DNA from 2 places in the Bifidobacterium sp. LCP19S3_E9 genome. Region 1 is predicted to be linked to the other one. Evidence: riboswitches for the same ligand, from Rfam matches in the RefSeq annotation. Region 1 holds a riboswitch; the other holds the start of a gene.

Evidence for each region. A riboswitch is a leader RNA that binds a small molecule or an ion and turns the genes downstream of it on or off. The one in region 1 is predicted to bind thiamine pyrophosphate.
Region 2: linked by a shared signal. The riboswitch ahead of thiD (bifunctional hydroxymethylpyrimidine kinase/phosphomethylpyrimidine kinase) and the one ahead of ACTQYB_RS02990 (TenA family protein) in region 1 are both predicted to bind thiamine pyrophosphate.

Annotation. Positions count from the first base shown of each region.
Region 1 covers NZ_JBQKEV010000004.1:34,348-38,931, reverse strand. The annotation lists gene ACTQYB_RS03000 (MFS transporter) at 1-436, shown strand, start outside; gene ACTQYB_RS02995 (helix-turn-helix domain-containing protein) at 517-1,317, opposite strand; gene ACTQYB_RS02990 (TenA family protein) at 1,640-2,428, opposite strand; TPP riboswitch at 2,470-2,578, opposite strand; gene ACTQYB_RS02985 (pyridoxamine 5'-phosphate oxidase family protein) at 3,132-3,710, shown strand; gene ACTQYB_RS02980 (DEAD/DEAH box helicase) at 4,027-4,584, opposite strand, start outside.
Region 2 covers NZ_JBQKEV010000001.1:84,525-89,108, forward strand. The annotation lists gene ACTQYB_RS00335 (GTP pyrophosphokinase) at 1-111, shown strand, start outside; gene thiD (bifunctional hydroxymethylpyrimidine kinase/phosphomethylpyrimidine kinase) at 261-1,898, opposite strand; TPP riboswitch at 1,890-1,979, opposite strand; gene ACTQYB_RS00345 (DMT family transporter) at 2,051-3,013, shown strand; gene ACTQYB_RS00350 (Bax inhibitor-1/YccA family protein) at 3,033-3,899, shown strand; gene ACTQYB_RS00355 (hypothetical protein) at 4,010-4,584, opposite strand, start outside.

The DNA of each region.
Region 1 (4,584 bases):
AATTGCTTTTGCGGTTGGTATGCTGCTTGGCGGAGTCATTCTGAGCATTTGGGGCGGTTTTAAGAAACGGCGGTACACCATCGGTCTTTCCGTTCTCCTGATGGGCGTTAGCAATATGCTCTCCGGGCTTTTGCCGCCAGACGCATTTCTTGTCTTTGTTGTGTGCTGTACTGTTATGGGAATTTCCGCTCCATTTTACGGTGTGCAAAATGCGATTTTTCAAGAAACGGTCAAACCAGAATATCTGGGGAGAGTTTTTTCTCTACTGACAAGCGCCGCTTCCCTCGCCATGCCGTTTGGCCTTGTCATTTCCGGGCCTCTGGCGGAGCGGCTGGGAGTTGAGAAATGGTTTGTCATTTGCGGAATTGGCATTATCATCGTTGCGCTTGCCGTATTTTTACTACCCGGTTTGAGAGAGATTGACAATACGCAATAATCAACTGCACCTTTTTCTATTACTAAACAAAATGCCTGGATGGTGGTTCTGAAAAACCAGAACCGCCGTTCAGGCATTTTTTATCTTCGTCCTCTCTGCGGTTTTGGATTCTTCAGCAAGTCGGATTTTTCCGCAATCTTTTTCAGCCACTTCCGTTCTTCTACTGACAGCTTCCTAAAATTCAGCTTGAGCCGTTTGCAGATAAACGCCAAGTACGCTTGTTCCGTGTCGCTGTCCTGGCTGACGATTTCACCAGCAGTTTCCAGCATTTCTTTTAGCGGGTTATCCTCTGGGACGCTGAAAAAATCGTCCTTGTGTGTTTCCCGCAGAGCAAGGGCAATCCCGTTTATGTCCCGTTGTATCACATAGCGGCAAAACTCGTCCTCATCAATATGGGCGGTGATAAGCTGTCTTAACTGCGTATCACTCATGCCAGGATTATGCTTTTTTATAACAGTTGCGCTCATCGTGTCCACTATGGCGTTTGCACCCTGCGCCTGTTTCAGTGCCGTTCCGTTCACATAGATTTCAAGGTCAGCCATCAGCCGGGGGAAATCCGGGTGCGCCGCCAGCTCACACAGCAGGGTATTGTCTATCCTCCCGCTTTTCAGCAGGTCAATCATTTCATCACTCAAACGCAGGTCTGCAAGATCGGCGTTTGGGTGATTTTTCATTTCAGACAGCCCCAGCAGATAATCAGCGGTCACACCGTAAAACTTCGCCAGCCGGATAAGGGCATAGTGGCTGATGTCCTTGAAGTCTTCCGTTTCGTAACTGCCCAGCGCAGACTTGGAAAGCCCGGTCTGCTCCGCAAGCTGCCCCAGCGTCAAGCCACGCTCCACACGTAGGTCTTTTAATCGCTCTTGTATGGATAAAGACATATTCACCCTCCTTGCTAGCTCAACGAAAGAGAAGCCGTTATGCTATGTACTATGCTCATAGCATAACGGCATAGGCATTTACAGTTTTATTTTGGAACTGTTGGAATTCCACAGTCCATACTTACGATTCAGGCAACGATGAACCCTCATAATGAAGATATGTCCCGGCAGGTACTACAGATAGCCGAGATGCACGTTTGCGATACCTCAGATACACAAGATACCGGCCTTGGAACAGCGTTGTCAGATGGTACGCCCAGTTGTTCGCTATCTCGCAAGTCCCGAAACACTCAACATGCGTCTCCACACGGCAAGCGAAACGTCACTCCCCCACCCCATACGCATACGAATCCTCGAAGAACGCGCGTTCGAGTCGGGCGACCTCGGGGAATACGGCGGCTTCCGGGCCGTCGACGCTCGCGTACCGGTTCACAAGCTCGATGAGATTGCCCACCCAGCAGCGGAACAGCTCACCCTCGTGCAATTCCACCCAACCGCGATGCGCCGGCACCTGCTGTACAACGCCCGCATCCACCGTGCGCTTGGCCCACGCCAGATACAGCCATTCCATCGCACACATCAGGCACAAGAGCTGGGCGAAACTGCCGGTCGCGGCAATCCGGTCAAGATACGCGCAATACTCACGGTTCGCCGGGGTTTGCGGCACGCTCGCCTGCTGGCGCTCATCCACCCCATACTCTTCCAAGAACCGCAGGAAATATGGTTTCTCCTGATTTGCGAAGAACTCGGCCTGCCGGTTGAGCATGTCGCGGATTTCCTGCGTCGGCGCCTGCGCGGTCAGTCGTTCCAGCGTCGGCTGCGTGAAGAACGTGAAATCCTGAATCAGATAGCTGATCAGCACGCTGTCAGGCAGCGTATCGTCAAGCAGTTCATTGACGAAACGCGAATTGATCGCCGCATTCCAGTCTTCGGCCGCAGCCAGATAGAACCGGTCCGCCACACTGCCGGGGGTCGCCCCGAGAAACGCGTAATCACCGCTGTTGCTCGCCGGAGCGAGCGGAACGTGCTTGGCTGCCGGTTCCCTTGTTTCAGTGGATTCCGCAGATGCGCCGGACTTGCCGGATTGACTGGTTTGAGCAATGTTCGGCATGATTGCCGTTCGAGAACCATGATTCGATTGAGCAGATGACGCCGCCATGACCATTCCTTTCCTTCGCCGGTATTGCCCGGACAGGTTCACAGGGTCTGCGCCTTGCGCACTCTCAGCCGCGGACCCGCCGCAGCTCCCCTAGGTTGCCCAGCCACCCTACCTCAGGCACCGGGACATACACGCACGAGTTCCGCCCCTATCATCGAGTTGAGCCGCCCCTGCGTTCCGGAATTCGCCCGTCATGCACCATCGTGCGCCCCTGCGGCATATCCCGGTCAGCATCACTATGCCCGTCTGTCAGCACGATTGCCGTCATCCCGCGCAATGTTCACTATTCCGCCGGATTCCGTCGGACGCCGCACCATCCGATACCAGCGCATCGAGAACCATTGAAAACGAGAACCAGCCTCATGCTCTGCGGCGTTCAATCATTGCGGCATATCACGTCGCGAGGTGCCCTACGTTCTATACTGCACTGTAACAACCGCCTGGATGCGCGTCCCGTACCGAATGCCGCTCGTATGCCACCGCATCACCATACTGTGAGGATTCCATGACCGATTCCGCTCTTCAACCGCAACAACACACGCCAACACCGCAGGATGCCGCGCCCGCCCCACTCAAGACGCCATTACCGCCATCTGGCTCTTTGCGCCGCGCGCCACATGTGCACGCCTCGACGACCCCCGGAGTGCATCGTCCGATGCGCCGAGCCGATCGCGAAGTACGCTCCCCACAGCAAATCAAGGATATTCTCGACGCGTGCGAAGTCGTGCGCGTCGCCTACCAGGACGCCGAAGGCCTGACCATCGTACCGATGAACTTCGGATACCGATTCACTCTCGAGCGATTCGCACACCCCGAAAACGACCTTCCGGTCAGCCTGTCGGAGGACGGGATACCGCTGCCGCCGGATTTCGGCGAGCTGCGGATTTTCCTGCATTCAGCGCACGAGGGACGAAAAATCGACGCCATCAGTGCAGCCGGCAACGCGCTTCCAGTCGCCTTTGAACTTGACTGCGACCATCAGGTGCATGAAGGCCGCACACCTTGCAACTGGTCGGCATCCTTCCGCTCGATCGTCGGCACGGGCACCGCGACGGTGATCACTGATCTGGATGAGAAAATCGCCGCCATGCAAGCCCTGATGAGCAAGCAGGCCGGTATGGATCACGTGCCGTTCACCGCACAGCAGATGGCAAGCGTCACGGTCTGGCAGGTTGTATCCACCAACTTCACCGGCAAAATCCACACCGTTCCGCGCCCGCACGGCGGTAAGTAATCGCCCTTGCGGCGTTTCCCGTCACTGCGTCCCCAACCTGCAATTTGGTATATCACAAACTAGTATATCGTAAGCTAATATATCGTGTGCTACTAATTTGATTCGTTGGGGCGCAAGGCGGAGTTGGGGCAGCTGCCGGCCAACCAGTCAAGACATCAGACTGCCAGTGTCCGCCCAACCGCGCCCAGCTGACCGGCGCCCGTTCAGACAATCCCTGGGCAACGCCCCACCAGAGCAATGCGCACCTGGGCGATTTCGCGGTAACACCCATTCGACCAGCGCTCGCCCGGGCAGCAAGGCAACAATCCCCGGCAACTCACCCGAGCAGCGCGAGCAGGTCGTCCTTGGTAAGCCGGCTGATGGCGCTGCCACCGGTCGTCGAGGCGTCATCAACGAACTTCGCCGCAAGATCGGATTTCGTACGCTGCAGGTTGATGATGCGCTCCTCGATTGTGTCCTTCGCCACAATCTGGTACACGTTCACATCCTGCGTCTGCCCGATGCGATGCGCACGGTCAGTCGCCTGGTTCTGCGCTGCGGCATTCCACCACGGGTCGGCATGCACAACCACGCAGGCACCGGTCAGGTTGAGACCCGTATTGCCGGCCTTGAGCGAAATGAGGAACACCGGGGTGTCGTCCTTGTTGAACTGGTTGACCAGCTCAAGCCGCTTCTTCTTCGGGGTTCCGCCGGTGATCACGTCATAGTCGATGCCGTTCTTGTGCAACCGCTTGCCGATCAAATGCAGATAACTGGTGAACTGCGAGAAAATCAGCATCTTCCGGCCCGCATCACGGCAGGATTCCACCAGCTCCTCGATGGCGTCAAGCTTGGCGGATTTCTTCCCGGCGTTCTCGTATACCAACCGCGGATC
Region 2 (4,584 bases), on a different contig from region 1:
CAAACCCTGCTCGATTGCGCGCGTAGTCTGCAGAACATCGAAGCGCAAATGCAGGGCATTCACCGCGATATCACCGGAGCCCCACGTGTTGAGGAGGCTCCGCAGGCCTGACCTCTCGCGTCTTGCGCAGAATCCCGAAACATCTGGTGCACCCCGCTTGCCGACAAGGCGCACCAGATGTTCTTTCCCGGCGCAGAATGTCAATACCATCGTGGGGGCGCCGGACCCCTGGGCCTCAAGGCCTTGAGACCCCAAATATCCTAGAATCCCAGCGCAGGTCTGGTCAGTCCTTGTTCAAAGAAGCGGAATTCATGCTCCGACGAAACGAGCGCCGCATGCATCATATGCTCATATTCGTCAATCGATGCTTCGGCGGCCAGCCGGTCGCAGATCTGCACCTCGCGCAGCGTGCTCTCGGTGAATTCCGGGTCGGAGTACATGCGGATCCACTCGCCGAAGGGATGCGTGTCGACATCAATATGCTTGTTGCGCACCTGCTCGCGCATTTCCTTGCCCATCGCGGCGTACAGCCAGAAACACGGCATGACCACGGCGGCGAGCCGCGCATACGAACCGCTGTCAGCGACCCGATGCTCGTGTCCGATATAGGCTGCCGTCACTTCGGAACGGGAAACCGGCGACGGGTCGAATCCGTGCTTGACGAACCAGTCGTGGTGGAACATCACTTCAGAATCCACGCCACCGGACGCCGCCTGCGCGAAGAACACCCGCTCGTCCAGCCGGTCGGCGCGCGAGGAGGCAAGGGCGAGCAGCGATGTGTAATCCGTCAGATAGATATCGTCCTGATGCAGGTAGAACGCGAAGTCCTCCAATGACAGCGTGGCGTCCACCATGCTGGTGATGAAGCGCATGCCGTGAATCCGCTCGCGGATCGGCCGCACGCGGTTCCAATAGTCGGCGCTGAACCGCATACCGGTTGGCGCATGCCTCCACGTGAAATCGACAGGACCATGCCCTTTGCCGACATGCAGCCGGTCGGCGGCGGCAATCGCCCCGTTCATCCATGTCTTCGCGCGGCGAGCCGCCTGCTCCCACGTGTCGCATTGCGGGCGCAGCGCGGCGAGCGTGCTCGACAGGGTGTCCCCCGTACCGTGGACGTTGTGGGTGCGCACCGCACGGCCTTCGATACGCGTGGTGCGCACCTCGCCCTGCCCGTCGGACGGTTCGGCGAGGATGTCAGTGCTTGACGCGCCACCGGCGAGCGCGAGCGCACCGCCTTTGGCGTATACGGCGACGCCATAGCGCTTGCATACCTCGTGTGCCATGGATTCCAGCGTGTCGATATCCGCGGCCGGCTGGTCGGCGTCGGCGAGTGCGGCGAGTTCCGGCACATTCGGCGTGATGATGTCGGCCATGGGGATGATGTTGCGCAGGACCTGTTCGGCTTGCGGGGTGAGCAGGGCGTCACCGGATTTCGCGTACATGACCGGGTCGAGGACGACTACCGGTTTGGCGATGCCCTCGTCACAGTAATGCTGCTCCAATGCGGTCAGCCACCCTTTGACCGCTTCGACGAGTTCGGGGGTACCGAGCATACCGATTTTCATCGAGTCGATGATTGCGTCGTCGCTGACCGCATTGAGCTGTGTGACAAGGAAGTCCGGCTCCATGTTCACGATGCTGGTCACGCCCTGAGTGTTCTGTGCGAGGACGCTGGTCATGGCCGCATACCCGAACACTCCTTGTGCGGTGAACGCTTTCATGTCCGCCATAGTTCCGGCGCCGCCGATCGGGTCTGAGCCTTCGATGGACAGGACTCTCAGCCGGGATGGCGCGTCTGCTGCACACTCCCCCGCGGCCTCCAATTGCGCGAGCACCGCCATGGCACCGCTGGCATGTGGGGTTTCATTTGATTGCTGGTATTGTGGCTCACTCATGCCGGACATCCCTTCGCTAGTGCTGACTAGATCAGGTTCAACGGGTGTGTTCTCAGCCTGTCGGCACCCCGTGTCACCGGCAATCCACCATAGCCGACCCCACGGTCAATGCCGCCCTGCACACGTCCGCTCGGTTCGGATATGCTGGAATCATGCAAGAGAATGAGAAACGGCACCGTATCGTCGGCAGCTCGTTGTTGCTGCTGACATCCCTGATCTGGGGATTCGCCTTCGTCAGCCAAGTGCAGGGCATGCAATCGGTTTCCCCGATGTTCTTCAATGCGATCCGATTCACCTTGGGCGCTGTGTCGCTGGTGCCCGTGCTTGTCGTGATGTCAAGGATTCAGGCGGGGCGCGCGGCAACGCGGCAGTCCCCGAACGCCAGCCGCGGCACACTTGCGGTATGGTCTGCGGTGTGCGGGCTGATTTTGTGGGCCGGCGCCACCTCGCAGCAATACGGGGTCCAATTGAGCATGTCCGCCGGGCATTCCGGATTCGTGACCGCCTTGTATATCGTGCTGGTTCCTGTGCTAGGTTTCCTGTTCCTGCATCGGCGGATCCACATGCTCACCGTACTGGCGATTATTGTGTCGATAGTCGGGTTCTATCTGCTGTGCGTCACCGACTCCATCCGCACCATCAGTGTGGGCGATCTGGTGCTGCTGGCGAGCGCGGTGTTGTATGCCACGCATATTCTCGTCATTGATCGGGTGGGCGGCAGGCTCAATCCGATTGCATTGTCGCTTGGCCAGTATCTGGTGGTATCGCTGCTCAGCTGGGTGTCGACATTGGTGTTGCACCAGGTGGATTGGCAAGGTGCGTTGGCCTGTGCGGGCGCGCTCGCGTACGCGGGCATCATGTCGGTGGGCGTCGCGTATACGCTCCAGGTGGTTGGGCAACGGGTTGTCCCGCCTTCGCAGGCGTCGATGATTATGTCGTTGGAATCGTTCTTCTCAGCTGTCGGCGGAGCGCTGATTTTGCATGAGACGATGTCGGGACGCGGATATGTGGGCTGTGCCATGATTTTCCTCGGCACGATTCTCGCCCAGATTGATCCGGAACATCTGATCAGACGATTTTCTCCAGATGATTCCCAGCAAAAGACCATAGAATAATCGCAAGAAAGGAGCAATCATGACCTACGATCAGCAGCCCCAGAATCCTTCACCTCAACACATCCAATACCAGGCCGACGGACAGGGGCAGCCGCAGTATGGCCAGCCGACCGCGCAGCCACAGGCCGTCTACTATCAGTCCCCTGCCGGCGCCGGCGCGAGCGCAGGATATGCAGCCCCAGCTTCGGCCATTCCCGCCCAGGTCGCGTCAGTCACCGAACATGCGGAACGGACCTCAATGATCCGTGCCTACGCCGAAATGACTGCCGGTCTCGCGGTAACAGCCGTGGTGGCGGTGCTCACCCAGACCTTTGGACTGCTCAACAGCTTCCTGGCGGCCACCGGCAGTCTAGGATGGATTGGTCTGATGCTCGTGCAGATTGTCATGGCCATCGCCATTGGCAATCGTGCGATGAATCTCAAGGCGGGGGCCGCACGCGTGCTGTTCTACCTGTATGCCGCGTTGATGGGCTTCACGTTGAGCTCGATTTTCATGATTTACGACATTGGCTCGATTGGAACGGTTCTTGCGCTGTGCACCGGGTTCTTCTTCGTGCTGACCATGCTGTCGCTGACCATGCGTTCCAGTCTGTTGAAAGCCGGTCCCATTCTTCTGGCAGCGCTCATCACTTTGATTGTCGGCGAATTCTTCATCATGCTCGTCGCTCCGGGTTCGACCGGAATCATGGTGATTTCCGCGATCGGCGTGCTCATCTTCGCCGGGCTGACCATGTACGATGCGCAGAAAACCCGTGTCCTGTTCGCGCAGTATGCCGGACAGCCTGAAGCAATCAAGAGCCTGTCAATCGTATGCGCGTTGAATCTGTATCTTGATTTCGTGAATATGTTCCTGTATCTGCTGCGTCTGTTCGGCAGCCGCGACTAAGGATTGCCGTGCTGTGCGGTGCATACGTCGCACAGCACGTGTGATGATCGCATTCGGGCCCGGTCCCCTCATCAGGGACCGGGCCCGAATCATAGTCACGTGTGCATGCGTCAGCGCGTCGAGACGAAGGTCGGGAACACCTCGTCGATCACCGCCGCCCCTTTCTCCTGAGCGGACTGCGCATAATCGAAACGCAACGTGAGAATCGATTGCTGGGTGACGATCTCCTTCACGTATGTGATGGTGCCGTTCTCCGCATAACTGCACACCATGATGTCGCCGGACAGCAGATGGTAGGACACGCTGTGGCCGGAAGCGCAGGCGGAGTATTCGCTCGAAACCGTAGCACCAGTCGTATTCGATGCGCCGGAGACCTTGATGGTCATGCCGATTGAATCGTCGGTGAAGGTTCGTGTCGCGCCGTTATCGGTTTCCTCATGCCAGACGTAGCCGTCGGGGATGGACACCCGGTACCCCATCGCATCATTCGTGTACACGCCCGCCGGAGACGGTGTGGCGGCTGCGGATGGCGATGACGACGAAGCCGATGACGATGCCGATGCCCCAGCCGACGAGGATGCAGGCGCTGAGGCGCTAGCCGTAGCGCTCGCCGTTGGTTGGGTCGCCGATGTGCCATGATGGCGTGTCAGCGCGAACACGATACCCGCGCACACCAACAGCGCGA